3 regions of the Marinobacter sp. SS8-8 genome follow, and region 2 is predicted to be linked to each of the others. Evidence: predicted binding sites of a transcription regulator. Region 2 holds the regulator's gene; each other region holds the start of a gene.
The links. The regulator FliA, encoded in region 2, starts transcription of late flagellar genes. The targets are predictions, from matches to a motif close to CTAAAGTTTNNNNNNNNNNNGCCGNTAA.
Positions count from the first base shown of each region.

Region 1: the regulator FliA is predicted to act here: its motif matches at 8,357-8,384, upstream of QPL96_RS02610 (flagellin).
Region 3: the regulator FliA is predicted to act here: its motif matches at 4,372-4,399, upstream of QPL96_RS01600 (methyl-accepting chemotaxis protein).

Region 1 is NZ_JASSVN010000002.1:134,176-144,176, forward strand. It holds gene QPL96_RS02580 (response regulator) at 1-522, shown strand, start outside; gene QPL96_RS02585 (AraC family transcriptional regulator) at 886-1,920, shown strand; gene QPL96_RS02590 (argininosuccinate synthase) at 2,013-3,224, opposite strand; gene fliS (flagellar export chaperone FliS) at 3,510-3,908, opposite strand; gene fliD (flagellar filament capping protein FliD) at 3,945-5,936, opposite strand; gene QPL96_RS02605 (flagellar protein FlaG) at 6,187-6,621, opposite strand; gene QPL96_RS02610 (flagellin) at 6,692-8,269, opposite strand; gene QPL96_RS02615 (flagellin) at 8,655-10,001, shown strand, end outside.
Region 2 is NZ_JASSVN010000023.1:38,793-48,793, forward strand. It holds gene flhA (flagellar biosynthesis protein FlhA) at 1-185, shown strand, start outside; gene flhF (flagellar biosynthesis protein FlhF) at 246-1,538, shown strand; gene QPL96_RS17400 (MinD/ParA family protein) at 1,638-2,450, shown strand; gene QPL96_RS17405 (RNA polymerase sigma factor FliA) at 2,482-3,225, shown strand; gene cheY (chemotaxis response regulator CheY) at 3,381-3,764, shown strand; gene QPL96_RS17415 (protein phosphatase CheZ) at 3,785-4,570, shown strand; gene QPL96_RS17420 (chemotaxis protein CheA) at 4,587-6,698, shown strand; gene QPL96_RS17425 (chemotaxis response regulator protein-glutamate methylesterase) at 6,741-7,910, shown strand; gene QPL96_RS17430 (flagellar motor protein) at 7,910-8,650, shown strand; gene motD (flagellar motor protein MotD) at 8,669-9,451, shown strand; gene QPL96_RS17440 (ParA family protein) at 9,646-10,001, shown strand, end outside.
Region 3 is NZ_JASSVN010000001.1:370,127-380,127, reverse strand. It holds gene QPL96_RS01620 (hypothetical protein) at 80-340, shown strand; gene QPL96_RS01615 (hypothetical protein) at 432-713, shown strand; gene QPL96_RS01610 (alkaline phosphatase) at 975-2,558, shown strand; gene QPL96_RS01605 (alkaline phosphatase) at 2,570-4,285, shown strand; gene QPL96_RS01600 (methyl-accepting chemotaxis protein) at 4,512-6,152, shown strand; gene QPL96_RS01595 (hypothetical protein) at 6,221-6,586, shown strand; gene QPL96_RS01590 (23S rRNA (adenine(2030)-N(6))-methyltransferase RlmJ) at 6,649-7,488, shown strand; gene dctP (TRAP transporter substrate-binding protein DctP) at 7,526-8,605, opposite strand; gene QPL96_RS01580 (DMT family transporter) at 8,777-9,694, shown strand; gene QPL96_RS01575 (GIY-YIG nuclease family protein) at 9,684-9,962, shown strand; gene QPL96_RS01570 (alpha/beta hydrolase) at 9,940-10,001, opposite strand, start outside.

The sequences.
Region 1 (10,001 bases), on a different contig from region 2:
TCCAGCAACATCATCGACCTGGAAACCGGCCTCTGCAACACCAAATACGGTCGCGAGCGACTGAATAAAATGCTGCGCCACGCCGAATCCCGGGGCGGCTGTTCCGCTTACGTACTTTGCGGCATCCGGAACTGGCAGGAGCTGAAACGCAAGCACCCGCCCACGGTCATGAGCGAGCTGGCCATCGGCATTGCCCGCAGGCTGAGCACCTTGATTCGCCCCATCGACGCCCTTTGCCGCGTGGGCGACAACCAGTTCGCCATCATTGCCTACTTCCCCAACAGCGACCACTGTACCACCACCGCCTTCCGGCGCGTGTTCGATGGAATTAACCACAAGGCCCTGAAAACCACTGCCGGGTATACCTCCGTGGAAGCAGGCATGGTGCTTTGCAAGGCCGACGCCCAGAATGGCACGCCCTCGATACAGGATATGGAGCGGGCCGCGGTGCAGGGGCTGGTGGATGCGTATGATACACGGCGGTTTACCGAAACAGCACCGGAGATCGGAGCGACGGCATAGCGAACTTGGGGTCAGATGAAAATGGGGTCAGATGAAAAGTTCATCTGACCCCATTTTCATCTGACCCCGCCTTCACAGTCAGTAACACTGATACACACTTCACAAACAGACAGGTCGAGGCGGGCGGCTTATTCTGAAATTGTGGATTCAAGCAGTATCCCCCATGGCGGAGGGGCCGCGCAGTACCTCCGCCGCCATATGGGGAGTGAGATCCACCGGATCAACGAATTTTTCAGGCACTTTCGTTCTTTCCTTGTTTTTTGGGCCAGCTTTTTAGCTGGCCTTTTTATTTTTCCTTCCAGACGCTTCGGCACCAGTTCCGTTATACTCCAGCTATAAGACTCCAAAAACAGCGCTGTAACCATGAAAACCCTTGGAACTGCCTCCGTCGCCGCCCTGCGCCAGTATGCTCGTGCTGCTGAATCTGCCGGCGTTGATATCAACAAACTGTTCGCCAAAGCCGGCCTGGACCCAAATCTTCTGGACACGGACGACGGCCGCATTAACGGTGAGCAGTTTCAGGATTTCATTCACCTGCTGTGCGAACACTCCGGTAACCCGATCCTCGGGCTGGAAACTGGCGATTTTGTACAGCCTGGTTCCTACAGCGTCCTGGGCTACATCACCATGAGCTGCGCCACCCTGGGCGAGGCGGTGGCAAGGATTGCGCCCTTTGAGAAACTGGTCGGGGACATGGGCACCACCAGCCTTGCCATGAAAGGGGACGACATCAAGCTAAGCTGGAACTGCAACTACACTGATCCCGTAGTCCGGCCACAGCTGGTAGATAACGTATTTGCCTCCTGGGTGAACTACGCTCGCTGGCTGGCGGACGATCACGAGGCGTCACCCAGCTCCATACAACTCCGTCGCACCTCTCCCGGCCCGGAACTCGAACAGGCTTATCAGGAAAGATGGCAGTGTCAAGTCACTTTTTCTGCCGATGAAGACAGCATTACCCTCAAAAAGGCTCTGCTGGAAACCCGTCTGCGGCAGCCAGACCCCCTGCTCCGAAAAACCCTGGAAGCCCATGCTCTGAGCCAACTGGCCTCCCTGGACACTGACAGCGACCTGAGATCAAAAGTGCGCCACAGCATCCAGCAGCAACTGATGCACGGCATTACACGACAGGACATGGTGGCAGAAGACCTGGGTATGACCAGCCGAACCCTGCAGAGGAAACTTAGCCAGGAAGGCGTTTCCTATCAGAAACTGCTGGATGAAGTGCGGCAAAAAATGGCCGAAGACTATCTCCGCAACAGCGAGCTGGCCATTCCGGATATCGCACTAAGGCTGGGATACAGTGAAACCACGTCGTTTCACCGGAAGTTCAAGGCGGTAACGGGGAAGACGCCCGGAGAATTTCGCGGGAACCAAGTCGGGGAATCAGGGGCCTGACCCCGGGGATCGCTGAAAACGGGGTCAGATGAAAATGGGGTCAGAAGAACTTTTCTTCTGACCCCATTTTCATCTGACCCCAATTTCACGCCCTAAAGCTTGCGACCCTTGCCAGCCGCAATCCGAAGCCGCAGAGCATTCAGCTTGATAAAGCCTTCCGCATCCTTCTGATTGTACGCACCCTGATCTTCCTCGAAGGTGGCGATCTTCTCGTCAAACAGGGAATCCTCAGACTTACGGCCAACCACATCGACATTGCCCTTGTAGAGCTTCAGTCGAACCGTGCCGTTCACATAGCTCTGGGTCTGGTCGATCAGCGCCTGCAGCGCCTCACGCTCCGGCGACCACCAGTAACCGTTGTAGATCACCTCGGCGTAGCGCGGCATGATGCTGTCTTTCAGATGTGCGACTTCGCGGTCCAGGGTGATGGACTCAATGGCGCGGTGGGCGCGCAGCATGATGGTGCCACCCGGGGTTTCATAGCAGCCACGGGACTTCATGCCCACGTAGCGGTTCTCGACGATATCCAGGCGACCAATACCGTTCGCGCCGGCAACCTTGTTCAGGGTTTCCAGCACTTCATGCGCCTTCATCTCCTGGCCGTCGATGGCAACAATGTCGCCCTTCTCATAGGTCAGCTCAACGTAAGTCGGCGTGTCTGGTGCCGTTTCCGGAGAAACGCTCCAGCGCCACATATCTTCCTCGGCTTCCGCCCAGGGGTCTTCCAGATTGATGCCTTCGTAGGAGATGTGCAGCAGGTTGGCATCCATGGAGTAAGGGCTCTTGCCCTTCTTCTTCTCCACCGGAATATTGCGCTCGTCACAGTACTGGAGCAACTTCTCGCGGGAGTTCAGATCCCACTCCCGCCAGGGCGCAATCACCTTTACACCGGGCTTGAGCGCATAGGCGCCCAACTCAAAACGAACCTGATCGTTACCCTTACCGGTAGCGCCGTGAGAGATGGCATCTGCACCCGTTTCATTGGCGATGTCGATCAGACGCTTTGCAATCAGCGGGCGGGCAATGGATGTACCCAACAGGTACTCACCCTCGTAGATGGTGTTCGCGCGGAACATCGGGAACACGTAATCGCGCACAAACGCCTCGCGCAGATCCTCGATGTAGATTTCCTTCACGCCCAACGCCTCGGCCTTGGCGCGTGCCGGTTCCACTTCCTCGCCCTGGCCGATGTCGGCGGTGAAGGTCACCACCTCACAGTTATAGGTATCCTGCAACCACCGAACGATGACGGAAGTATCCAGGCCACCGGAATAGGCCAGCACCACCTTTTTGATATCAGACATGCCCTTGCTCCAGACTGAACAGAATGGATGGAAACGGAGGATGAACCCAGAGTGAGAGTGAAGGCGGGGTCAGATGAAAACTTCATCTGACCCCAATTTAGCCTCACCCCGGGGTATACCTCAATTTCTTGATCGAAATAAGGCGCACATTGTACGGAACTGCAGCGGGAATGGCTATTGGGCCGGGGGATAACGCAAACCAAGGATCAGGTGAACATGGGTCAGATGAAGTTTTCATCTGACCCCCTCTTCATGACCCATGTTCAGAGCAGCGGATTCGTCGCCTCAAACAGCCTGCTGCTGCCCAACAGCCTCTTCCCGAATCCCATCCCAGCCCTCCTTGATGGCACGAAGCAAATCGGCGACTTCATCCAGCTTGGCGACATCGTTTTTGGCATTCGCCTCGAACAGCGTGCGCTCCATATAGTCGTAGAGCCCTTCCAGCCGAACCGCCAGATCGCCACCTTTTTCAAAGTCCAGGAAGCTGCGAAGACCGCCAATGATTTCGATAGCCTTGGTGATCAGCTTACCCTTGCCTTCATAATCCTTCGCCTGCATGCGGGCCTTCGCCATGTTGATGCGTTCCAGAGCCCCGTTATAAAGCAGCTGGATAAGCTTGTGAGGATCCGCATCGGTGATGCTGGTTTGGGTGTTTACCCGCTGGTATGCCTGTAAACCGTTCATGCTAGACCTCTCTGTTCGCCAACCGGACCGGACCGGTCAGTTGTTGTTCCGGTTGTTTTGGGGTGCAAGCGCGGCAAGTTGCTGGCTTACGTAATCCTGGGTGCTGCTGAGCCGGGAAATCAGGGAGTCAGCAGCAGTGAACTGGCTGACCAAGCGCTCACGATAAGCTGCGATTCGTTCTTCCAGGCGGGTCTGGTTCTGCTGAATCTGCTCAAGTTCCCGATTCAGGCCTTCGGTACGCGATTCGATCACGCCGTCGGCGCCCACAAAGCTGGTCACCAGATCCACGGTGCGTTCGGCAACACCCTCAACAAACGTGATCGAACCTCGATTTCCGGTCTGATCCCCAAGTATACGGACCTGCAGGCCGGAAGCACCGCCGTTACCGCTCCCAAGGAACAGGACCTGCCCATCGCCTTCGGCAGTTCGGCCGTCAATAGTGCCAGCCACGTCGACGCCCAAAGAAGTCGAAACAGAATCCAGGCCGAAAGTGGCCGGATTTTCCGCCGAAGTGAGGGATACCGAAGACTCGCTCCCGTATTTCGCAGACCTGAAGTTCAGATTGCCGCTCGCATCAAGCTCAACCTGTACGGACGTGCCTGCCGCATTCAGGGCATTATTGCTATTCAGCTGGGACTGAATCTCATCCACCAAATCCTGAGCAGAGGCGTAGGTTTGCTGAGTCAACAGCAGACTAACGGACGTCTCACCATTGACTTGAAACGAGAGTTCATCGTTCGCTCCATCAATCGCAATGCCATCTGCAAGCGCGCTACCGGCGACAAGAGAACCCTGCGTTGCCGCCTGGGTAATGTTGATGCCGTATTTACCCGGGGCAGTATCAAGACCACTGCGCACAAACTCAACCTGGCCGTCTGTCGTGCGCCCCCGCTCCGCAAACAAAGCGGTAACATCATCCGGATTATTCTTGAGCTGCTCTTCAAACTTCGCCCGGTCAAACTCCAGACCGCCGGTCTCAAAGTTGGTGGTAATGCCCACATCCGCCAGACTGCGAACGCTGGAATTTTCCAGACCCGGCACAACGCGGGTCAGCACCTGGCGCAATTGGTTCTGAATCGACCGTACGGTGCTGTCGCCCGTCAACAAACTGCCCACGCCCGCCTCGGAATTAAAACCGGCAAGACTATCGATCGTGGACTGGAGGCTGTTGAATTTGTCGACAAAGCCCTGAACCCGATCCGCAACCGCACCAAAATCCTGCTGAACCTTGATAATGGAAGAGCCTGTGGCGGCAATATCAAACGTCAGCCCATCAATCACGTTCTCAAAGCTATTGGTGGAACGGGTAACTTCCACACCGTTGATTTCCATAACCGCATCTGAAGCAGCAATGGTTTCGCGCAGACCGGAATCCGCATCCATTCCGGTATTGAAGGCAAAGCGCGACAACCCCAGGTTATCGGTATCGGTTCCAACCGTGTCACCCAATACAGAAATACTGACGGCATTGGCGGTACCAGTCTCATCCGCGGAAAGAACCAGTTGGAAACCGTTGCCGGTATCAATCACACCCGCCGACACGCCGGCGTCGGCATCATTGATGGCATTCGCCAGCCCCTGAAGCGTGTCGTTGCTGCTATCAATGGTGAGGTTCGTGGTTTTGTCGCCAACATTCAGAGTCATCGCCCCCTGCCCGACGCTGGTTGCATCGCGGTCGGCAAACACATCGCGGGAAGCCAGCGCCTGCGCACCGGCGAGGCTGGTCACCGCCACGCTGTAGGTGCCCCGGCTGGCCCTGGTGCTGTCCACGGATACCGCGATGTCTTCATTGGAGGAACTGGCGGAAAAGGCCTTGAGGTTGTCCGGGGCACTGAGCTGGCGCATGGGCAACCGCAATTCGGTAACGGCGCTGCGCAGCTTTCCATAGGCGGAAATGAGAGCCTGGGTCTGTTCTGTCTTTTGAGTCAGCCGGTTTTCAGTAGGCGCGCGCTCTGCCTGCACCAGCTGATCTACCAGATCCGAGTTCAGAACGCCTGAACCAAGACCCAACGATGATATGTTTGCCATGCTCATACCTCCTCAAGGGGGGCAAAACCCGATTCTGATCAGTTTATCGGCAAAAGGCGGCAAAACTTTGCCTTTTTCTCACGCCGATTTGTAACACCGCGTAACAATCGGGAGTGGCCCGGGGTCAGAAGAAAGCCTTCTTCTGACCCCATTTTCAAACTCGCACCCAAAACGAAAACACCGCCAAACCCTAGAAGGTAAGGCGGTGCTGAAATACCGTCATTCTCATCAAAGTAAAAGCGGCATACCCTCACACTTTGATGTTAAACAACGTCAGCGGCTCATCCTGCTGCAAGTTTTCTGCCAACCTCAATGCTAGTTCATCCGGAATCTGGCGAATGACTTCTTTGGTCGACTGATCAACGACCTTCACGATCGTCTGACCAAGTTCATTATCCACCTCAAACTGCAAATCCCGCTGCACATTCTGAACAAAATCGTTCAGTTGACTAACCGCATCATCCAGTTGCTCCCGTGTAGCTTCGTTCCGAGCCTGCAGCTTCTCAGCTTTTGACGCCTCTGAAGTTACCTGGGAATTCTGAGTCTGGTTGACCGCGGCAGACGAACCAGCAAGGTCGGAGGCATTCCTGCCTTCGGACTGAGATGACGAAATTGCCCGAGCCGGTGCTTGCTCACTGGTACGAACCAGCTTCAGATCCGGGCTGTTCAGGTTAACGTCATTCATAGCTTTACCTCGCTATCCTCAAACGGCGTTAAGCCGGAACCCGAAGGTTCCGGCTGTTACCGCTAGCCCCTTACTGCAGGAGGGACAGAACCTGCTGCGGACGGGCGTTGGCCTGGGCCAGGACGGAGATGCCGGCCTGTTGCAATACCTGGGACTTGGACAGCTTCGCAGTTTCAGCGGCAAAGTCTGCGTCCAGGATGCGGCTGTTAGCGGCACTGAGGTTTTCCGCGGTGGATGCAATGTTAGAAATAGTGGACTCAAACCGATTTTGGACCGCACCCAGCTTAGCCCTTGAACTATTGATGCTGTCAAGAGCGGCGTCAATAGCCAATATGGCTTCATTGGCACCAGCTACGGTTGAGATATCGACAGTCGCCACTGACTTGGTAGTATCGACATTCAGAATATTCTGAGATGTAGCATCGAATCCAACAACAGCGGCCCCGGCAGTTATATTAACCAGCTCATTGGATTGCAGCGTAATGTCACCCCTGAAAGTGGCAGTATTATCGCCAGCGGTTACTGTCGCCGCACCACCAGTCGTCAGAATGGAATCCAGAGGGTCAGCCGTTCCTGTACCGCCATCAGCAACCCCGCTTACTGTTTCTTTCAGCTCAATATTGCCACCGGATGCGTTGGTAAAAGTCAATTCGTTGGTGGTGGCATTGAACGAAGCAGTAACTCCTGTTGTATCTGATTTTGCGTTTACCGCATTTTGAATGTCCGTTGCGGAAATTGTTTGGCTGGCGAAGGTAAGATCTTGAGAAAACACGTTCTCACCGTTAATCGCCAGAGCATAGGTTGCGGTGTCTCCTGCCTCATCGGCACCAAAACTTACAGCATTTGCGGAGCCAACGCTGATAGTTTGAGTGTTAGATGCAACGGCGCTAACGCCAGCATCACTTGCATTAATTGCAGCTGCCTTCGCAAATGCGCTGTCATTGGTTTCGCCCCTGGCCAACTCACCAGTAAAATCTGATGACGAAACAATGTTAGTGCCGTTTATTGTCACGTTGGTGCCATCAATCGGGTTGGAGTCAACACCAGCGTATGTGTCAGCGGTTGTTTCAGCTGTACCTGCTGTGGCAATTGTTGCTACACCTGAAACCGTGTTCGTGCCTTTCTCGTTTACAATTGAGCCAATCTGCGTTGTCCGTGCGCCATCGACAGTAACATTGATGGTCTGATTGGCATTGGCTCCTACCTGGAACTGTTGGGCAGTAAAGTTGCCATTCAAAAGCTTGGTGTTATTGAACTCGGTTGTAGTGGCAACCCGTTCAATTTCGCTTACCAACTGACTCACTTCTTCCTGCAGCGCTTGGCGATCTGAGGCGCTGTTGGTTGCGTTGGCTGATTGAACAGAAAGCTCGCGGATTCGCTGAAGAGAATTCGTGACTTCACCAAGCGCGCCCTCAGCAGTCTGCGCCAGAGAAATCCCGTCATTAGCGTTGCGCTGAGCCACATTCAGGCCTGAGATTTGAGCCTGAAAACGCGTAGAGATTGCCAGGCCCGCAGCATCATCTTTCGCGGAGTTGATCCTCAAACCGGAGGACAGACGCTCCAGCGCCTGATCGTTTAACTTCTGAGAATTGTTTAACTGATTTTGTGCAGACAGTGACGCAACGTTAGTGTTGATACTGAGAGCCATATTGCTTCTCCTTCGACGGAAGTCATTACTTCATGGAAAAGGTCTGGCGCCCGTTTTCAGTTTGGAAGCGCCGCCCTGTTACCTCAAATAACGGCGCTACATCCGATTGCTTTAGAAAAAAAACTAGCGTTTTTGTTAACAAATGTAAAACCGGCAATTCAGTTCCTTTTCCAGCGGCAGCACTTTGGCGCGTTAAAGGCCCCGTATATGGATACCGGTAATAGAAATTCTTTTAGAAACAGTCTCCTGAGTAAAAATACTGAAAACTGGCACACCCTTCGCTTATCACCCTGCAAAACGGCAAGTTAACGAATTTCAGCCGGCAAGGGTTCCCCTTCAAGATCGGGCACCAGGCTTCCGGCACTTCTTAGCAGGGAGAATTGATATGCCTCAGATCATTAACACCAACATTGCTTCGCTGAATGCACAGCGGAATCTCAATACGTCACAGCGGGAAGCCGATACTACGCTGCAGCGCCTGTCTTCGGGTTTGCGAATTAACTCTGCGAAGGACGATGCCGCCGGACTCGCCATCTCCGAGCGATTCACCAGCCAGGTGAAAGGTCTCAATCAGGCCATCCGGAACGCCAACGATGGCATTTCACTGTCCCAAGTTGCTGAGGGTGCGCTGGGCGAATCCGCCAATGCCCTCCAGCGCATCAGAGAACTTGCTGTCCAATCTGCTAACGCCACCAACTCCGGCTCGGATCGGAAAGCCCTGCAGGCCGAAGTGTCCCAACTGATCGAAGAAATCGACCGGATTGCCTCCGAAACTGAATTCAACGGATTGCGGATTCTTGACGGCAGTTATGTCACTCAACAATTCCAGGTTGGCGCAAATGCCAACCAGACCATCGGCGTCTCCATTGACGGCACCAAGGCCAACCAGATTGGCTCGGTAGTGGACGTCGCGGGTGAAGTTGCGCGAACCGGCGCGGAGACATTGGGTACGGCAACCGGCGGCTCGAATGGCGCTGCTCAAGCTGGTGTCACCGACTCAACCGGTGTTAGTGGCGCGGCGACGGGCACCTCCGTCATCATCAACGGAACCGTAGTGGCAGACTCAACACGGTTCGCAGGAACGCTCGCTGGCCAAGAAGCTGACAGCGCCTATGCAAAGGCCGCAGCCATTAATGGTAGTGCACTCGATGGTGTGAGCGCACTCGCCGAAACAGAGAAAAGTTTCACTGGGGTTGGCCCCGGCAGCAACTCCCTCGCCACCTTTACAGACCCTGCAGCTGAGGGCGACACGGCAACTTACAGCATCGACATCAATGGTGTAAAAGTCCTCGAGACTACGCTAGATACTGGTGATGGGATTTCTCTGGCGGACGCTGAAGCCGCAATCAACGAATTTAGCAGCCAAACAGGTGTTCGCGCAGAAATTGATACGTCTGGGCAGTTGGTACTCCGCGCAAAAGACGGCAGAAATATCGACATTGACGAAACCATGTCGATAACGGAAGGCGACACCACTAATACAGGAGCAGCCTCTAGCCTTGTATCAATTTTCCAGGATGGCTTCGACCAGACAGCCAACACGGATGCCTCCGTATCCAATAGTTTTCTTTACCGAGGTGAAGTCACCTTGCAGTCACTCGATAACGTAACTATTAACGGAGGCGGCGACATTATTGGCTTCGATCAAGCGCTTCTGAACGCTGACAAGACGCAGAACGTTGCGACAGTCGATATCTCCACAATCGAAGGTGCTAACAAGGCCCTCCTCGCC
Region 2 (10,001 bases):
CCCTTAAGGAGAGCGTCCAGCGCCAGGAAATGCTGGGAAAGCCGGCCATTCTGCTGGTCTCCGGGCCTCTGCGCCCGGTGCTGGCGAAATTTGCCAGCTACGGGGTAGAGCGCCTGCATGTGCTCTCGTACCAGGAAATCCCGGATAACAAACAGATCACAATCGTGGCGTCCGTTGGCCAGTAACGGCGCGGATGACAGAGCGGACAGCGCCGGCACGGCGTTGCCGGTGGAGGAAGAGGCATTATGAAAGTAAAACGGTTTTTTGCCAGGACCATGGCAGAGGCACTCAAGCAGGTCAGCGAACAGATGGGGCCGGACGCCGTAATCCTTTCCAACCGCCGGGTTGACGGTGGCATCGAAATTGTGACGGCGCTGGACTATGACGAAAACATGGCGCGCCAGCGACTGGGCGACCAGGCGCAGGAGGCCACCAACGGCTCCCGCCTGGCAGAGATGCAGGCGGACCAGCAGCGTCGTCTTGAGGACGAGCTCGGCCGGTCCCGGGAGCGAATCCGCGAGGTTCGGGAAAAGCGGGCCGCCCAGGGGGCCGGCTATGCAGGTACGTCGTTTTCTGCGGTGCAGGAATCGTTGGGTGCCGGCTTTGATGAGCCTGAGCCGTTGGTGCAAGCGCCACGGCAAGGTTATTCCGATGAGCTGGCCCAGATGCGCGCGGAGATCCGTTCCCTGAAGAACCTGATGCAGGGCCGTAAGCCGGAGCCTGAGGTGCCGGCAACCAGTGCGGTTCAGCAGAGACTGGCCGAGCGGCTTCAGGAGTTCGGTCTCGGTAGCGATCTGGCGGGGTCAATTTCCCGCCGCCACAAGGCCGGGCGCCTGGAGGATGGCTGGAAGCAATCCCTTAAAATGTTGTGCACCGGCGTACGGACTTCCCGCCTGGAATGGCTGGATCAGGGCGGCGTCTTTGCCCTGGTGGGGCCAACTGGCTCGGGTAAAACCACCACCATTGGCAAGCTCGCGGCGCGGTATGTGCTCAGCCATGGTGCCGATTCTGTGGCCCTGGTCACCACTGACCGTTATCGGGTAGCGGCGCATGAGCAGTTGTTTGTCTTCGGTCGCATTCTGAACGTTCCAGTGCGGGTCGTCGACGAGAGCCACAGCCTGGATGATATCCTGGACGAGTTGTCAGGCCGCCATCTGGTACTGATTGATACTGCCGGCCTGACCAGTGCGGACAAAGGCTACCAGGAACAACTGGCGGAACTGGCGCGCAGCCATCACAATATAAAGACGCACCTGGTCGTTTCGGCCACCAGTCAGCCGCGCATCATGAAATCCGTCTGGCATTGCTATAAGATGGCAAATCTTGCGGGCTGCGTGATGACCAAGGTCGACGAGGCCCTGACACTTGGCGAGTCTCTCGGCTTTGTGATGGAAACCGGCCTGTCGGTAGCCTATTACACAGACGGGCAGAAGATTCCCGAAGACCTGCACCACGCAGAAGCGGTTCCGCTGGTGCGGCTGGCCGTGGAGCGGCTTAAAATCCTCCAGAAACAGCAGGCGGTCGCAGAAGGGGCCTGACAGAGCGCGCCTGGGACCGGACAGTGATACCGGGCAGACCGGCAGAGAGTGTCCGAAAAGACAGCACCTGGCTAAACGTGGCGAGAGACAAAAAACAGTATGAGCAAAGCGCAACCGGTACAGGTGATTGCAGTTTCCGGCGGAAAAGGTGGAGTCGGCAAGAGTAACGTGTCGGTTAACCTCGGGATTGCCCTGGCCCAGAAAGGCCGGAGGGTCGTGCTTCTTGATGCCGACCTCGGGCTGGCCAATATCGATGTACTGCTCGGCATTACCGCCAACCGGAACCTTCAGGATGTGCTGGCGGGTGACTGTGATCTCAAGGACGTTCTGGTCGATGGCCCCGGTGGCATCAAGATTGTACCGGCGTCCTCCGGTACCCAGCGAATGACCCAGCTCAGCCCCATGGAGCATGCCGGGCTGATCAACGCGTTCAGCGAACTCGGTGACCAGATCGATGTTCTGATCGTAGACACCGCCGCGGGCATTTCCGAATCGGTGGTGAGCTTTCTGAGAGCCTCCCAGGAGCTGCTCCTGGTGGTGTGCGACGAGCCCACCTCCATCACCGACTGTTATGCCCTGATCAAACTTATGAACCGTGATTACGGCACCAACCGTTTCCGCATTCTTGCCAATCAGGTGAGAAATGAGCAGGAAGGCCGGCACCTGTTTGAAAAACTGACCCGGGTCACCGAGCGCTTCCTGGATGTGGCACTACAATATGTCGGTATGGTGCCTTACGATGAAGCCGTGAAAAAAGCGGTTCAGCGGCAGCGGGCAGTGCTGGATGCCTATCCCAGGGCAAAAGCCTCCCTGGCGATCAAGGCGCTGGCGGAAAAAGTTGACAACTGGCCGCTGCCTTCCTCTCCCCGCGGGCACCTGGAATTCTTTGTGGAGCGGCTCGTCGAAGTCTGAATCAGATCCAGTCAAACAAAAAACCGGATACATGACATTGGCGAAAAACCTCGGAATCTATAACCAGTCAGGCGCGCAGAAGCCTTCCCAGCTCGTTGAGGAGCACGCGCCCCTGGTCAAGAAAATTGCCCTTCATCTGATGGCCCGGCTACCAGCCTCTGTGCAGCTTGATGACCTGATGCAGGCCGGAATGATCGGCCTGCTCGAGGCGGCTCAACGCTACAGCGCCACCAGGGGTGCAACCTTCGAGACCTACGCGGGCATCCGGATTCGTGGCGCCATGGTGGATGAGATCCGCAAGGGCGACTGGGTTCCCCGTTCCGTGCACCGCAATGCCCGTCGTATTTCCCAGGCTATCAAGGCCGTTGAAGATCGTCTCGGCCGGGAGGCCCAGGATCTGGAAGTGGCTGAAGAACTGGGCATGGGGCTGGCCGAGTACCATACCTACCTCTCTGACTCCAACAGCGGCCGGCTTTTTAGTCTCGATGAGCTCAATGAATCCGGCGAACTGCCGATAGAACAGACAGAGCCACGGGATAATCCGCTCGAAGGGCTCTCGTCCGACGCGTTCCGCCGCAGTCTCGCCGAGGCTATAGAGGAACTGCCGGAGCGGGAAAAACTGGTGTTGAGCCTGTATTACCAGGACGAGCTGAACCTCAAGGAAATCGGTGCGGTGCTCGGCGTCAGTGAAAGCCGGGTCAGCCAGATTCACAGCCAGGCGGCCTTGCGACTTCGGGGGCGTTTATCGGACTGGCGCCAGGATACGGGCAACTGATCACTGTTTTGTGTGTCCGCGGCGGGGCAGACTGTAGTTTTTGGTAACCGATGCTTTACAACCGAAGCAAAGATCAGACAATAAGCGGTTGAAACAGCGGCCTGCTAGACTCGAAAGGTCAAACGAATTCCGGGTGTTACTAACTGGAGGTCCCATTGGACAAGAACATGAAAATTCTCATTGTGGATGATTTTTCCACAATGCGACGGATTATCAAGAACCTGCTACGTGATCTTGGTTTCACCAATACCGATGAAGCCGATGACGGCAACACGGCGCTGCCGATGCTCAAAAGCGGGAAATATGATTTTCTGGTAACTGACTGGAATATGCCGGGCATGTCCGGTTTCGATCTGCTCAAGGCCGTGAGGGCTGACGAGAACCTGAAAACCCTGCCGGTGCTGATGGTGACCGCAGAGGCCAAGCGGGACCAGATTGTTGCCGCTGCCCAGGCAGGCGTCAATGGCTATGTTGTCAAGCCGTTTACTGCTGCGGTGCTCAAGGAAAAAATTGAAAAAATCTTTGAAAGAATCCAGTAACCAGAGATCGGATGGCTCTCATGAGCGATAGCAAAAAGAATCATCGGGGCCTTGAGCCAGAGGTGACGGAAAAGCTCCGGCGTCAGGCAGCCGAACTGGCTGAAAGCGTTGATGCCGGTGAATATGCCAAAGCCATGACCCTGATCAATGAGCTCAGCGAAGTCAGGGATCAAAGCCTGTATCGCGAAGTCGGGCGACTGACCCGAAGCCTGCACGAAGCGATCCGGAACTTTCAGATAGATCCCCGAAACGCGGAACAACAGGAAGTGCTGTCAAAAATGACAGATGCCTCTGACCGTCTCGAGTACGTGGTACACATGACCGGTGAGGCGGCCAACCGGACCATGGACCTGGTCGAGGCAACCATGCCAGTGGCCAATGCATTGAGAGACGAGGCGGCAGCCTTGCGGGACGAGTGGCAACGCTTGCGCCGCAGGGAAATGCAGCCGGCGGAATTTCGCCAGTTGTATGGCCGGATCGACAAGTTCTTTGCCGGCATGACCGCGGACGCGGAGACCATGTACAACAATCTCTCGGAAATACTGCTGGCCCAGGATTTCCAGGATCTCACCGGGCAGGTCATCCAGAAAGTCACCACACTGGTGAAAGAGGTTGAGGAACAGATGCTCTGCCTGGTGGTGATGGCCAGTCACGTCGATCAACTGACGGGCACCGTGCACCAGATTGAGGAAACGGAAGAATCTGCGGAAAAGGGCGTCGGGCCCCAGATCAAGGCCGATGAGCGTGAAGATGTAGTCTCGGGACAGGACGATGTGGATGACCTGTTGTCCAGTCTCGGTTTCTGAATGAAGAGGGTAACGCATGGCGTTTGATGCTGATGACGAGATTTTGCAGGACTTCCTGGTAGAGGCCGGCGAAATACTCGAAAAGCTGTCAGAGCAGTTGGTAGACCTTGAGCAACATCCTGATGACAGTGATCTGCTCAACGCCATCTTCCGTGGTTTCCACACTGTCAAGGGCGGGGCAGGCTTCCTGCAGCTTGATGCTTTGGTAAATTGCTGCCATTCCGCGGAGAACGTGTTCGATATTCTGCGCAATCACAAGCGCAAGGTGGATTCAGAGCTGATGGATGTGGTTCTGGAGGCCCTCGATAACGTCAACGCGATGTTTGAGCAGGTCCGTAACCACGAAGAACTGACGCCCGCCCCCGACGAATTGATCACAGCGCTCGACGCCCTGGCACAGCCTGAGGTCGGAAGCGCCGCCCCGGCCGCCACCCCACAGCAGGAACAAACGACGGAAGACGACGCGACAGAAGGCGGGGGCGATATCACCGACGACGAATTCGAGAAGTTGCTGGATGCATTGCATGACGATCCATCCGGCGAACCCTCATCGCTGTCCAGCCCCGATGCCGGAGCCGGCAACAACGAGAGTTCCGGTGATGACGAGATCAGCGATGATGAGTTTGAGGCGCTTCTGGACCAGCTGCATGGCAAGGGTCAGTTTGCGGGTGCGCCTGCCGCTGGGACTCCCGGCAGGAAAGACGAAAAACAGTCCCCGAAGACTGAAACCGGCGGCAGCGATGACCTGATCACAGACGATGAATTCGAGAAGCTGCTGGACGATCTCCACGGCAAGGGCGGAAGCCCTGCGGTCAGCGGCCAGCCGGCTTCGCCGCAAAAACAGGCGAGGCCAAAAGCCGAGCCACCCAAGGCGGAAAAACCGAAGGAAGAACCGAAATCCGCTGACAGACCGGGCACCAAAGGCGGCGCCGCACCGGCCATGCCATCCAGGGAGCATGCCCCGGCCGCAGAAACCACCGTGCGCGTCGACACCAAGCGCCTGGACGACATCATGAACATGGTGGGTGAACTGGTGCTGGTTCGGAACCGTTTGCAGCGCCTCGGTGCGGCAAGCGAAGACGAACACATGCACAAGGCGGTCTCGAACCTGGATGTAGTAACGACCGATCTTCAGTCTGCTGTGATGCAGACCCGCATGCAGCCGATCAAGAAAGTGTTCGGCCGTTTCCCGCGGGTGGTCCGGGACCTTGCCAGAAGCCTCAAGAAAGAGGTGAACCTGGTCATGCATGGCGAGGATACCGACCTCGACAAGAACCTGGTGGAGGCGCTATCCGATCCACTGGTGCATCTGGTCCGTAACTCCGTCGATCACGGTATCGAGGCGCCGGATGTCCGGGAAAAAGCCGGCAAGCCGCGCCAGGGCACGGTTACGCTGTCGGCGGAACAGGAAGGCGATCATATCCTGCTGTCCATTGATGACGACGGCGCCGGCATGAACCCCGAGGTGCTGCGGCGCAAGGCGGTGGAAAAAGGCATTTACGACCAGGATGCAGCTGATCGTCTGACCAATACCGAGTGCTACAACCTGATCTTTGCCGCAGGCTTTTCGACCAAGGATCAGATTTCCGATGTCTCCGGCCGTGGTGTCGGCATGGATGTGGTCAAGACCAAGATTGGTCAGCTCAATGGTCAATTGAGTGTTGAGTCTGAGCTGGGCAAGGGGTCGCGGATTATCATCAAGGTTCCGCTGACGCTCGCGATCATGCCCACCCTGATGATCATGCTCGGCGACCAGTCCTTTGCCTTGCCGCTGGTGAATGTGGTCGAGATTTTCCATCTGGATCTCACCAAAACCAACGTTGTCGACGGTCGGGAATGCATTGTGGTTCGGGAAAAAGTGTTCCCGCTGTTCCACATCAAACGCTGGCTGGTGCGTGACAACGGATCCCGGGAAGTGCCGGAGAATGCCCACGTCGTGATCGTTGCCATGGGTACCAAACAGGTAGGCTTTGTGGTCGACCAGTTGGTCGGGCAGGAAGAGGTGGTGATCAAACCACTGGGTCGTGCACTCCAGGGTACTCCGGGCATGGCCGGCGCCACGATCACCGGTGATGGCCGAATCGCGCTGATTATTGATGTTCCCAGCCTGCTGCAACACTACGGTTAAGCCGTGACCGGCAGGTGACAATGGAATGGGTAGGAGAAGTGGATGACAGTTTCTGTCCTGGTCGTTGACGATTCAGGGTTTTTTCGAAAACGGCTGACGGAAATCCTGACCAGCTCCGGCCAGATCAAGGTCGTTGGCGCTGCCACCAACGGCCGGGAGGGCGTGGAGCTTGCCGAGAGGCTGCGTCCGGACGTGATTACCATGGATTACGAGATGCCGGTTATGGACGGTATTTCTGCCGTGCGCGAAATCATGCGCAAGCATCCGGTGCCTGTCCTCATGTTTTCCTCGCTCACCTACGAAGGTGCGCGAGTGACTCTGGATGCCCTGGAAGCCGGCGCCGTTGACTTTCTGCCGAAGAACTTCGAGGAAATTGCCAGGGATAACAGCCAGCTCCAGAAAATCCTGATCGACCGGGTTCTGGATGTCGCCCGCAGCCGACCCGGCGCCCGTCCGGTCGCTCCGTTCCGGGACGGAGCGCCACCTCCTGCCGCGCGGGCGCCCATTGATGCGGCACCGGTTCGCTCCCGGCCTGAATCAATCCTGCGTCAGCGCCACGGCATTCAGGAGCGGGCCCCGGGTGTGGGAGCTACAGGCGAGGCTGAAGTCCCGAGGCGTCATGCCCGCCGGGGCCCCGCCAAACATTACGCGGTGGTCGGCATTGGTACCTCAACGGGCGGGCCGGTGGCGCTGCAGCGGGTACTGACCGCCTTGCCTGCGTCGTTCCCGGCGCCACTGGTGCTGGTCCAGCACATGCCGGCCAGTTTTACGCCGGCGTTTGCCGAGCGGCTGAACAAACTCTGCCGCATAGAAGTTCGGCAAGCAGAAGATGGCGACGTGCTTCGCCCGGGACTTGCCTTACTGGCGCCCGGCGGCAAACAGATGATGATTGAGAACCGGGGCGGACAGGCCCGGGTCCGGATCCTGCCAGGTGACGAGCGGCTCAATTACAAGCCTTGCGTAGACGTGACCTTTGGTTCACTGGCCCGGAGTTTCCCGGGCAAGACCCTGGGCGTGATCCTTACCGGCATGGGCTCTGACGGCAAGGAGGGCTGCCGGATGATGAAGCAGAGTGGCTCGGATATCTGGTCCCAGGACGAAAAATCCTCGGTCATTTACGGAATGCCCATGGCCGTTGCCAAGGCAGGACTGACCGATGAAGTCCTGTCACTGGACGAAATCGGACCGCGGCTGGTGGAAGGTGTCAGCTGATGGATATCCTCAGCCTTCTCGGGGTTGTTCTCGCATTTGCCGCCATACTGGGCGGCAACCTGTTGGAAGGCGGGGCGCTGGGCTCGCTCTTTAATGGTCCCGCGGCGGTGATTGTGATTGGTGGCACATTTGCCGCGACGATTCTCCAGACCTCGTGGTCCATGCTTAAAAGAGCCTTTACTCAGGTGCGCTGGGTTTTTGTTCCGCCGTTTATCAACATGGAAGATGGCTTGGGGAAAGTCATTGACTGGAGCGTGAAGGCCCGCAAGCAGGGGCTTCTTGGCCTTGAAGGGCTGGCAGAGAGAGAGCCGGAACCGTTTGCCAGGAAAGGGCTGCAATTGCTGGTGGACGGTGCGGAAACGGAAACCATCCGGGGCGTTATGGAGGTGGATCTGGAATCCCGTGAACAGAGGGATCTCGAATCTGCCAAGGTGTTTGAGGCCATGGGCGGCTATTCCCCGACCATCGGGATTATCGGTGCGGTTATGGGTCTGATCCAGGTGATGACCAACCTGGAAGATCCTCAGTCACTCGGTAGCGGTATTGCCACGGCCTTTGTTGCGACCATTTACGGTGTCGCCCTGGCGAATCTGCTGTTTTTCCCGGTGGCCAACAAGATGCGTGGTATCGTGCGGGAGCGGACCCGCTACGAGGATATGATGATTGACGGCATTATTGCCATCGCCGAGGGTGAAAACCCGAAATCCATCGAATTGCGGCTGCGGGGCTTCCTGCAGTAGGCATGCGCAGGCCAGACTATGCGGCGCCGTAGGCAACCCAAGGACGATCTGCACAATAAAGAGCGTTGGCTGATTTCCTATGCCGACTTCATCACCCTGCTGTTCGCCTTTTTTGTGGTGATGTACTCGGTTTCGTCCGTGAACGAAGGCAAGTACAAGGTGTTGTCCGAAACCCTGACCGGGGTTTTCAACGCGCCCCAGCGGTCCTTCCAACCCATCGAGATCGGCGAGCAGCCTCAGCAGTCCCTGAGCGCGCCCGCTGAAAACGTGATACCCCCGGCAGTCACCGAAGCTCCCCGAAACCCTGAAATGGACGCCCAGGCCCGGACCGAGGCCCTGCGTGCCATGGCTGACCAGTTGACCATGGAGTTCGATGAACTGATCAACCAGGGGGTTGTGACACTGGAAACCAGCGACAAATGGCTGGAACTGAATCTGCCGAACAGCCTGCTTTTTGGTAGTGGCGATGCAGAGCCTCACTACGATGCTTTTGAAGTTATTGATAAAATCGCCACCGTTCTTAACAATCGGGACAACGCCGTCAAAGTCGAGGGCTTCACCGACAATCGGCCCATTAGTACCTCCCGCTTTCCCTCCAACTGGGAACTGTCCGCCGCCCGCGCGGCAGCCGTTGTTCGGATGCTGGTCATGGAAGGCATTGAGCCGGAGCGCCTTGCCGCGGTCGGTTACGGCCAGTATCAGCCGGTTGCGCGGAATGACACGGAAGAGGGACGGCGCAGAAACCGGCGGGTGGTGTTGCTGATTTCCCGCGACGCCAGTATCCGGGGTGCCATGCGATAATACCGTTCGTCGGCAGATGCGTATGGTTCCGTTGGCACGGTTCGTGTATTTATTCCCGGTCATAAAAGGCGACGGCAAGAGCTTGCCGGAAATCCCCCTGCTATTCGTTCAAGTTGCCCGGGGGGCTGCCGATAAACGGGACTGTGGCCCCTGTGAATCCGGCCATACCGATGTGTTCTCTGGAGAGTCAAAGCGTGCGAATCTGGGCAGTAGCCAATCAGAAAGGTGGTGTCGGCAAAACCACATCCGTTGTTGCGCTGGGCGGCTTGCTCGCTGAGCGGGGCAAGCGCGTTCTTGTTGTCGATCTGGACCCCCATGGCTCGCTGACCAGCTGGTTCGGGTGCGATCCGGACACCATCGCCCACAGTGTGTTCGATCTGTTCCAGCACCAGGGCAAAGTTCCCGAGGGGCTGCCGGCCCAGCTGATTACTGAAACCGGTTGCCGGGGGCTGTCCCTGCTGCCGGCCAGTGCCGCACTGGCAACCCTGGAGCGCCGGATGATCGGCGTGGAAGGCATGGGGCTGATTGTCTCCCGGGCCCTGACCCAGCT
Region 3 (10,001 bases), on a different contig from region 2:
ATCATTCTTTTGGCGAAATCCCGTTTTCTGAGCCAGACTTCGGGGAAAACAAGAATTCGACGGTAGTGAAGAATCAGCTATGCCAAATTTTCCCTCCACTCCCTCCACTACGGCTTCGTACTCAGTTCAGGGTATGCTTCAGGAGTATCTGGGCTCAGGGCAACTGACCGAGGTGGTTTACCGGGACAGCGCCGGCCAGATATGCACGGTGCACGATGTTATTCGTGAGCTTTGCAGTCGCGCAGGGCAGGATTTCCTGCTGCTCGGACGAGGCACCATGCTCCCGCTCGATCATGCCATCACCATTAATGGCCGGCTGCTGGCAGGCAGCACTGGCTAACCAAAGGGTAATCGCCGGGTAATTGCCTTTGGGCCGGGCCTCGCCGTACCCTGTTTCGCGTTGTAAATATTTATCAACAGAGGGATATGGTATGAACAAGCTCACGCTGGGTGCGCTTTTGGTGGTTCTGACACTGGGCCTTGCTGCCTGCGGTTCGGAGGACAACGAAGGCGTGGATGTCGAGCAGGCTGCGGACAACGCCGGAAACATGATGGAAGAGGCTGGCGATTCAGTCGAGGAAACCTACGAGGATGCTACTGGCCAGAACGAAAGCGTCATGGGAGAGTTACAGGAAGGAGCGGAAAACGCAGCTGAGGAGATGGGAGATGCCGCTGAGGAAGCGGGTGACAGGGTAGAGGAGGCTACTCAATAACTCTCCAATAACTCTCCGATAACTCTCCGATTTCCGCCGGCGCGCCTCTGTTTGCGCTGGCGGGTCCTGGTCATCAGCGTCCGGGGAGGAAAGTGAGTCGAATCTTTTGCGGCCAGACAACCTTAATGCCTGAGTAACACAAATGCAGGATTAACGTCATAACCAGCCCCTATCTTTTTAGCGGAGTCGATCCGGAATTCTGTTCGATGGACAGGTTGTACCGGAGTGGCAGACAACAACACCGTTGAAAGGATATGCGCTATGAATCTGGAAAGAGCGTTAATTTCCGTGGCGATCGGGCTGGCATTGTCCGCCAGTGTCGTCGCAGAGATACTACCGACCTCACAAAAGGGCAATATCTGGTTTATTAACGCCGCGGCACAGCTTCAGCAGAAGCTCTCCCTGAAGTCCTCGGATAAGGCGAAAAACGTCATTCTGTTTGTGGGCGATGGCATGGGGGTGTCCACCCTTACCGCTGCGCGCATTCTGGAAGGCCAGAGGCAGGGCAGTCCGGGCGAGGAAAATCTGCTGAGCTTTGAGAGTTTCCCCTTCACGACACTCGTGAAAACCTATAACACCGATGCCCAGGTTCCGGACTCAGCGGGCACCATGACCGCCATGATGTCTGGTTTGAAAACCGATGCGGGCGTGCTGGGCGTGGACGAGGATGTCCAGCGGGGTGATTGCAGCACGGTTGCAGGCAATGAAGTAGTAACCGCTCTGGAGCTTGCGGAAATCAAGGGTTTATCCACTGGTGTGGTCTCCACCGCACGCATTACCCACGCGACACCCGCCGCTGCCTATGCCAAATCGGCAGATCGCAACTGGGAAGACATTTCGGATATGCCTGCTGAAGCGGTTCAGGCCGGTTGCAAGGACATTGCCGATCAGCTGGTCAGTTTCGAGCAACTTCTGGAACAACGTTACGCTGGCGTGGATACCGATGGGATTGACGTGGTCATGGGCGGCGGCCGTCGCCACTTCCTGCCAAATGATGCCAGGTTCAACAGCCCGGATGCGCGATCCAGTGTCGAAGGCGACCGCACCGATGGCCGCAACCTGGTCACCGAGTGGCAGGCTCAGTATCCACAAGGCGTATACGTGTATGACAAGGCCGGTTTCGACAGCGTCAACGCCGCAACCACGTCCAGGTTGTTCGGCCTGTTCAACGAGTCGCACATGCAGTACGAGGCTGACCGTGGCAACGATGTTGCCGGTGAGCCGTCACTGAGTGAGATGACTGCCAAGGCCATTGATATTCTTGATAACAATGATAAAGGCTATCTGCTGGTCGTCGAGGCTGGCCGCGTTGACCACGCCCACCATGCCGGCAATGCGGCCAGCGCTCTGGCGGATACCATTGAACTGGCCGAAGCCGTAAAAGTGGCCGCGGATCAAACCAACCCGGAGGATACCCTGATTATTGTCACCGCTGATCACAGCCATGTGTTCACGATGGCCGGTTATCCGAAGCGGGGCAACCCGATTCTGGGCAAGGTGGTTAATGTTGGCGAGACGCAGCCGGCACTGGCCGCCGATGGCATGCCCTACACCACCCTGGGGTACGCCAACGGACTCGGTTTCCGTAATCTTGGTATGGAAACGGATTCAGACGTGGCCTACAGCCAGGCACCTAACGCCGGACGTCAGAATCTTACTGGCGTGGATACCACCACCACTGGTTATCACCAGGAGGCGCTGGTTCCGCTTGGTAGCGAGACCCATTCCGGTGAGGACGTCAGTCTGCATGCAAAAGGACCGGGTGCTCATCTGGCGCAGGGAACCATCGAACAAAGCACGGTTTTTCACCTGATCGACCAGGCTCTGGGCTTAATCGAAGAATAAGGAGCAAGGCAATGAACAAATTCTTTTACAGCGCACTGACGGCTTCAATGTTTGTCCTGACCGGGTGCACGGATGACGACGATAACAGCCCCGTGCAGCCAGCCGATGAGGCTGTGACCAGCCTTTCCTCGCAACAACTGGAAACGTCGCTGACCAACCCCTGGTTCCAGCAGGGCCAACAGGATATCGAAGCGGCGAAAGCGGCCTGGGCCGAGGTTACCGGTACCGTGGCCCCTGTCACTCAATCGGGCTCCCTGCAGGCGGCCATCGCCGATGCACGGGGCAAGGCAAAGAACGTTATCCTGTTCGTGGGCGATGGCATGGGCGTTTCAACCGTCACAGCAGCGCGTATTCTGGATGGCCAGAATCAGGGCAAGCCGGGGGAAGAGCATCAACTGAGCTTCGAGCGTTTTCCGTTCGCCGGTTTGGTTAAAACTTATAACGTAGATGCGCAAGTGCCCGACTCCGCTGGCACAATGACAGCCATGGTGTCTGGTGTAAAAACCGATGTAGGCGTGCTTGGCGTGGACGAGGACGTTAGCCGGGGCGATTGTGGTTCGGCCACGGGTAACGAGCTGATGACACTGACGGAGCTGGCGGAACTTGCTGGCAAGGCTACCGGGGTGGTATCGACTGCCCGTATCACTCACGCCACGCCGGCAGCCACCTACGCCAAGTCGGCAGATCGTAACTGGGAAGACATCTCCGATATGCCTCCCGAGGCAGTTACCGACGGCTGCCAGGATATTGCCGACCAACTGGTGAACTTTGAAGCAAACCTCGAAGCACGCACCGGCGCGGATATTGACGGCCTTGATGTGGTCATGGGCGGCGGCCGTCGCCACTTCCTGCCAAATGATGCCAGGTTCAACAGCCCGGATGCGCGATCCAGTGTCGAAGGCGACCGCACCGATGGCCGCAACCTGGTCACCGAGTGGCAGGCTCAGTATCCACAAGGCGTATACGTGTATGACAATGCCGGTTTCGACAGCGTCAACGCCGCAACCACGTCCAGGTTGTTCGGCCTGTTCAACGAGTCGCACATGCAGTACGAGGCTGACCGTGGCAATGATGTTGCCGGTGAGCCGTCACTGAGTGAGATGACTGCCAAGGCCATCGACATTCTGGATAACGATCCGGACGGGTTTTTCCTGACCGTCGAAGCGGGCCGCGTTGACCACGCCCACCACGCCGGCAGTGCCAATGGCGCCTTAACCGATACCATTGAACTGGCCGAAGCCGTAAAAGTGGCCGCGGATCAAACCAACCCGGAGGATACCCTGATTATTGTCACCGCTGATCACAGCCATGTGTTCACGATGGCCGGTTATCCCAAGCGCGGCAACCCCATTCTCGGTAAGGTGGTGAGCATTGGGGCGGAGCAGCCTGAACTGGCGTCGGATGATCTGCCATACACCACCCTGGGGTATGCCAATGGCCTCGGCATGCGCGACTATGGAAGCGAGACCGATGCGGACCGTACCTATGGCGACCCCATCAACGCCGGCCGAAAGGACCTGACCAACGTGGACACCACCACGCCGGGCTTCCACCAGGAGTCATTGGTGCCACTGGGCAGCGAGACACATGCCGGTGAGGATGTGGGCATTTATGCCAGGGGGCCGGGTGCCCATCTGGTAACGGGCACCAACGAGCAGAACATGATCTATCACATAATGGATTATGCCTCGGATATCAGCGGGGCTGCCAACCTGGCTGTGCGATAAATCCCGGGATTAATAGCTAAAAACGCGCTAAACACCGCAAGCCCGGCCCACTTGGTAACAGAGTGAGTCGGGTTTGCGGTTTTTTGTTTCAGAAACCCCTTTTCCTGCCGATAAGCCAGTTGAATACACTAAAGTATGAGTTATTAACTCACATCAATTCTTTAGTCTCCACGATGGCCTTAAATAACAAAATGTTGGCAGAAGCAACGATAAAGAAGAGGTTTCTATGGGGTTACTGGATCGGGCTTCAATACTATGGGGGGTGGCGGTTGCCGTTGTTCTTGCGATCATCAGTGCAGTGGTGGCGCCTTTGCTAGGCCTTGAACCGGCATCAATACTGGTTGGACTGGTGGTTGGCCTTGCAGCCGCCGCCGGCTTTCTGGTCATCCGGGTGCTGGAGCCTGCCGAACGCGGTCTCAGGGCTCTGGATAAGGGCACCCTGGCAGAAGATCATCCGCTCCGGGCCCATTGCCGGCAGCTGCTTTCCGATGCGAAAGCCGGGCGGGCTCTGGTGGAAACCCTCTCCGGAAGCGCGGACAGGAACGCTATTTCCGCCGCCCAGGTCTCCTTTGCCGCAGACCAGCTCAAGATCCGGCTGGACCGTCAGGTGGAAGAAACCGCCCAGATGGCCGATTACGCGGGCCAGATTACCGAGACCGTCCGGGAGTCCTCCGAGCAGGCGACCGATGCCGCCACCATGGCTCTCCAGAATAAGCAGGTCAGTACCGAGGGGCGCGAAGCGCTGGTCTCGGCCATCGATAGTGTGCGCGCGGTACACCAGCAGTCCGGTGAGAATCTCCGGCTGATCCAGGAGCTGAACGAGAAATCCAACAAGATCCAGGGCGTGACCGCCACCATTCAGGGTATTGCCGAGCAAACCAATCTGCTTGCACTCAATGCGGCCATTGAGGCCGCCCGTGCGGGTGATCAGGGCCGCGGATTTGCCGTGGTGGCGGATGAGGTGCGTCAGCTGGCGGGTCGCACGGCCCAGGCGACCGGTGAAGTGGCGGAAACCCTCGAGGAAATCCGTTCGGATACCACGCTGATTGTGTCCCGGATTGAAGACCTTGCCCGCAGTGTTGAGGCGGGGCTGACCTCCGTGGAGAGCGTGGGCGAGCGTCTGGAGCAGATCCGGGACCAGTCTGACCGGGTTCAGCAGCAGGTTGCCCGGATTGCTGAAATTGACCAGAACAACGAGCAGAGTCTGGCGCAGGTGTTCTCGGCCATTGAAACGGTACGGGACCAGATTTCCGAGAGCGATTCCAGCGTGGCATCTCTGGCAGAGCAGGCCGCCACATTGATGGAGCTGGCGGAAAAAGCCAATGCCTCCTTCGCACTGAACAGCGAGGCCAGTTATCACCGTCCGTTCTACGATCAGGCCAGGGCCGGTGCCGACCAGATTGGCCAGCTGTTCGAGCAGGCCATTCGTGACGGCAAGTTGTCAGAGAGCGCGCTGTTCGACAACAAACGAACACCCATCCCGAACACCCATCCGCCCAAGTATTCCAGTAGCTTTGACAAATTCACCGATCAATACCTGCCTGCGGTTCAGGAGCAGGTCAAGAATGCGCATGGGGCGATAGTTTTCGCCATTGCTGCTGCGCCGGATGGTTATGTGCCCACCCACAATCGGGATTTTGCCCACGCGCCGACCGGGGATCCGAAGGTGGACCTGGTCAGGAGCCGGAGCAAGCGACTGTTCAATGACCGGACCGGCATCCGTTGTGGTACGCACACCGAGAACATGCTGCTGCAAACCTACCGGCGGGACACTGGCGAGATCATGCACGATCTGTCCGTGCCTATCTACGTGAATGGTAAGCACTGGGGTGGCTTCCGTCTTGGTTACCGTCCGGACAATCACTGACCGGCCTGGCGTTTCCGGCCCGGGATGCTGTGATAGACTCCGGATAACCGTTCAACAGGAGCCTTGCCTTGACTGAGTCGGAATTTATCCCCGCCGATCCGGATCCCGCCTCCCGCAGGTCAGACCCGGCCCGTAACCTGGCCGTTGTGGTTTACATACTTCAGGCGCTGTCGTTTTTCCTGGGGGGCATCACGGGTCTGGTGGGTGTGATCATCAACTATGTCAAACTGGATGATGTGCGCAACACCTGGGTAGAACACCATTTCCGCTGGCAGATCCGCACCTTCTGGATTGGCCTGCTGTGGACGGTGATCGGCGTTGTCACCACGCCGCTGATTATCGGCTGGTTTATTCTCCTCGGCGTTTCGATCTGGATTATCTACCGGATCGTCAAAGGGGCCCTGGCACTGAATGATGGCAGGGCGCCTGTCTGAAAGGGCCGGCTGCAGGCAATCCTGCGGCTTGACAGGCGCGATCTGACCATTCAGGAAGCACTATGCTCAGCTATCTACACGCCTTCCACGCCGGAAACTTTGCCGATGTCCAGAAACATGCGGCGCTGACTCTGGCCCTGGCAATGATGCAGGCCAAGAAATCCGGCATTGCCGGCTTTGATACCCATGCCGGCAGTGCCATCTATGACTTGCGCAGTGAAAGAGCCCGGAAAACGGGCGAAGCGGACAGCGGTATCCAGAAACTCTGGAAGGCCCGGGAACAGTTGCGATCGGAGGACTGGCGGCCGGTGCTGGATGTTATGGCACAGTTCAATGCCGGAAGCGGAGAACTGACGGTTTACCCGGGGTCACCTGCCTGGTTTCGGCATTTTCTCCGGGCCGAAGATGGTCTGACCCTGTTTGAGCTCCATCCCGCTGAAGGTGAACAGCTGGCGGACTGGGCGTCTGCTGGCCGGGCCCGCGTGCTAAGGCAGGATGGCCTGGCGGGCCTTCTCAGGCAGTTACCTCCGAAGCAGCCTCGCCTGCTGGCACTGATTGATCCATCCTATGAAATCAAGTCCGATTACCGGGATGTTGCCGAAACTATGGGGAAAGCGTGGCAAAAGTGCCGGCATGGGGTCTATCTTGTCTGGTATCCGGTACTGACCAGTGGTCTTCACGAGCAGTTGAAAGACGCTGTCAGGGCCACCGCTGTCCGTAAGGTGCTGTGCAGTGAGGTGCATCTGCGAACGCCACCGGAGCGGGGCATGACAGGCTCTGGGCTTCTGGTGATTAATCCGCCCTGGGGATTTGATACCCGGTTGTCGGCGATGATGAATGATATTGCCGGTCCCGATGCCCTGAATCTGTCTCATGGAGTCGGGTGGCTGGTGCCTGAATAGCCCGGCCGGTTGAGCTGAAGGACCCGTTCCGCTTTATCTACGAATTAACGGCTTCGAACTCCTCAATCAGCTGAAGCAGCTTTTCCAGGATTTTCTGCCCACTTTCTCCGGTGCGTTCCAGATAAATGTCCCGCACCGGCCTGCTCGCCTCACGAAAAGCCTTCCGTTCCGCATCGGTGAGCCGAACAACGCTCAGTTGACCCTCTTCCAGCATTTTCTCAAGCCGTGTCTGATTGAGCTCTTCCTGGGTTTTCCAGGCAATTTCCGCGACATCTTTCAGGGCGTTGTCCAGCCATTGTTTCTGGTTTTCCGGTAATGAGTCGTACCACTCCAGATTTGAGATAACCGACGAGACAAACTGTGCGGGCCGTGCAAGGGTCAGCGTACTCTGGACTTCATGGAAATCCATTTCCTCAATCGCAAAAACGGGATTGCCCTGGCCATCAATCTTCCGGAGCTGGAGATCACTGTATACCTGCGAATAGGGAATCTGGCTGGGTTCGGCACCGTAAGCGCGATAGGCTTCTTCGGCCATATTGGAGGTCATGGTTCGGATCCGGAGTCCCTGGAAATCTTCCGGGGTGCGCAGAGCCTTATCCGCCGTCCAGGCCATCCAGCCTTCCGGAACGAAGCCCAGCAATTTCATGTTCTGGCGCGCGTAGGGCTGCTCAAACAGACCGGTCAGTTCCGGGCTTGCCAGCAGTTGCCGGGTGATTTGGGAGTCTTCGGGCAGAATAAAGTGCAGGGTGAAGATGCCCGCTTCCGGCACCTTGTCGGCCAGGTGCCCGGGTGAGGCGAAAGCGAGGTTTACCGAACCGTTCCGGACCAGTTCGGTGAGCTGGGTCGAGGTTCCGAGGGAGCCGTAAGGGAAGATGTCTATCAGAATCCTGCCGTCGGAACGCTCCTCAATGCGCTCTTTCAGGGCCTCGGCGTAGGCATGCTGAACACTGCCCTCAATCTCTTCCAGGGCAAACCGCCAGGTGACGGGATACTCGGGCGGCTCTGGGGTTCCGGCCGTGCTGTCCCCGTTGCCGGCATTCTGGTTGTCCGAGCATCCGGCCAACGCCAATACCAAGGCGGCGCACAGTGGCCAAAACCTGAAACGGAACGTGTGCATAACGGGAACTCCAGTTCTCTCGGTCCTTGTTTGATATCGATATACAAGGTAACACAAGAACACCCGCGGTCGTGGGTAACAGGGTGCGATTGGATTACACTGTCGCCCAAAACGATTCAGGGACTATGGGAGTGACTCGATGGAGCTTCAGTTGCCGGCCGGAGGCGGGGAATGACGAACCAGAAACAGGCCATGCTGTATGGCCTTGGCACGGTACTGTTGTGGTCAACGGTAGCAACGGCGTTCAAGCTTTCCCTGCGGGAGATGGCACCCCTCCAGATGCTGCTGGTTGCGAGTAGTGCGTCGGTTTTGGTGATGGCGTTAATCCTGATGCTCCAGGGCCGTTGGCATCTGGCGTTTTCCCTGAGCCGGAAGCAGTACGCCCAGTCCTTTGGTATGGGCCTGATCAATCCCTGCCTTTACTACCTGGTGCTGTTCGGAGCCTTTGATCGCCTGCCCGCTCAGGAAGCGCAACCGCTGAACTATACCTGGGCACTGGTGCTGGCCTATCTGTCCGTTCCCTTCCTGGGCCAGCGGCTGCGCAAGCTGGATATTCTGGCGGGCCTTGTCTGTTACGCCGGAGTGGTGGTAATCGCAACCCGTGGCGCCATCTCAACCCTGGGCTTTTCCGATCCTGTCGGGGTGTCTCTTGCCCTGGGCAGTACCGTGATCTGGGCGTCCTACTGGATTATTGCCACGCGGGATACCCGTGATCCGGTGGTTGGGCTGTTTCTGAACTTTTTGTTCGGGCTGCCGGTCATTTTTCTGATCTGCTGGTGGGCCGAAGGCTTGTCTTTTGTTTATGTTACCTCTGGTACGTCGCTTGTGGCGGCGGTCTATGTCGGTGTATTCGAGATGGGCGTTGCCTTTGTTCTATGGTCCTACGCCATGAAAAAGGCGGAAAACACGTCAAAAGTCAGTAACCTTATCTTCATTTCTCCGTTCCTGTCCCTGGTTTTCATCCATTTCATACTGGGCGAGCAGATTCTGCCCTCAACCTACATCGGGCTTGTTCTGATTATGGCAGGTCTCTGGCTTCAGCAGAAAAAGCTCAAAGCCCGGGAGGAGGCCCTTGCCCATGGCGGCTAACTGGTTCGTTTACATGGTACGGACTGCCCGGGGCGCGCTGTATACGGGCATCACCACTGACGTGGCCCGACGTTTCCAGGAGCACCAGGCAGGCGCCCCGAAGGGCGCCCGGAGTCTGCGGGGGAAAGGGCCGCTTGAGCTGGTGTTCAGCTCTGCCGCCGGAGACCGAAGCCGGGCTTCAAAGCTGGAGTGGCATATCAAGCAATGGTCCCGGCCACGGAAAGAGGCGCTTGCCCGGGGCGAGCTCAGTCTGCCAGATGACGTCTGATGTGTTCCCCGGCGGTTTCCATGGCAGCGGTTGCGCGAT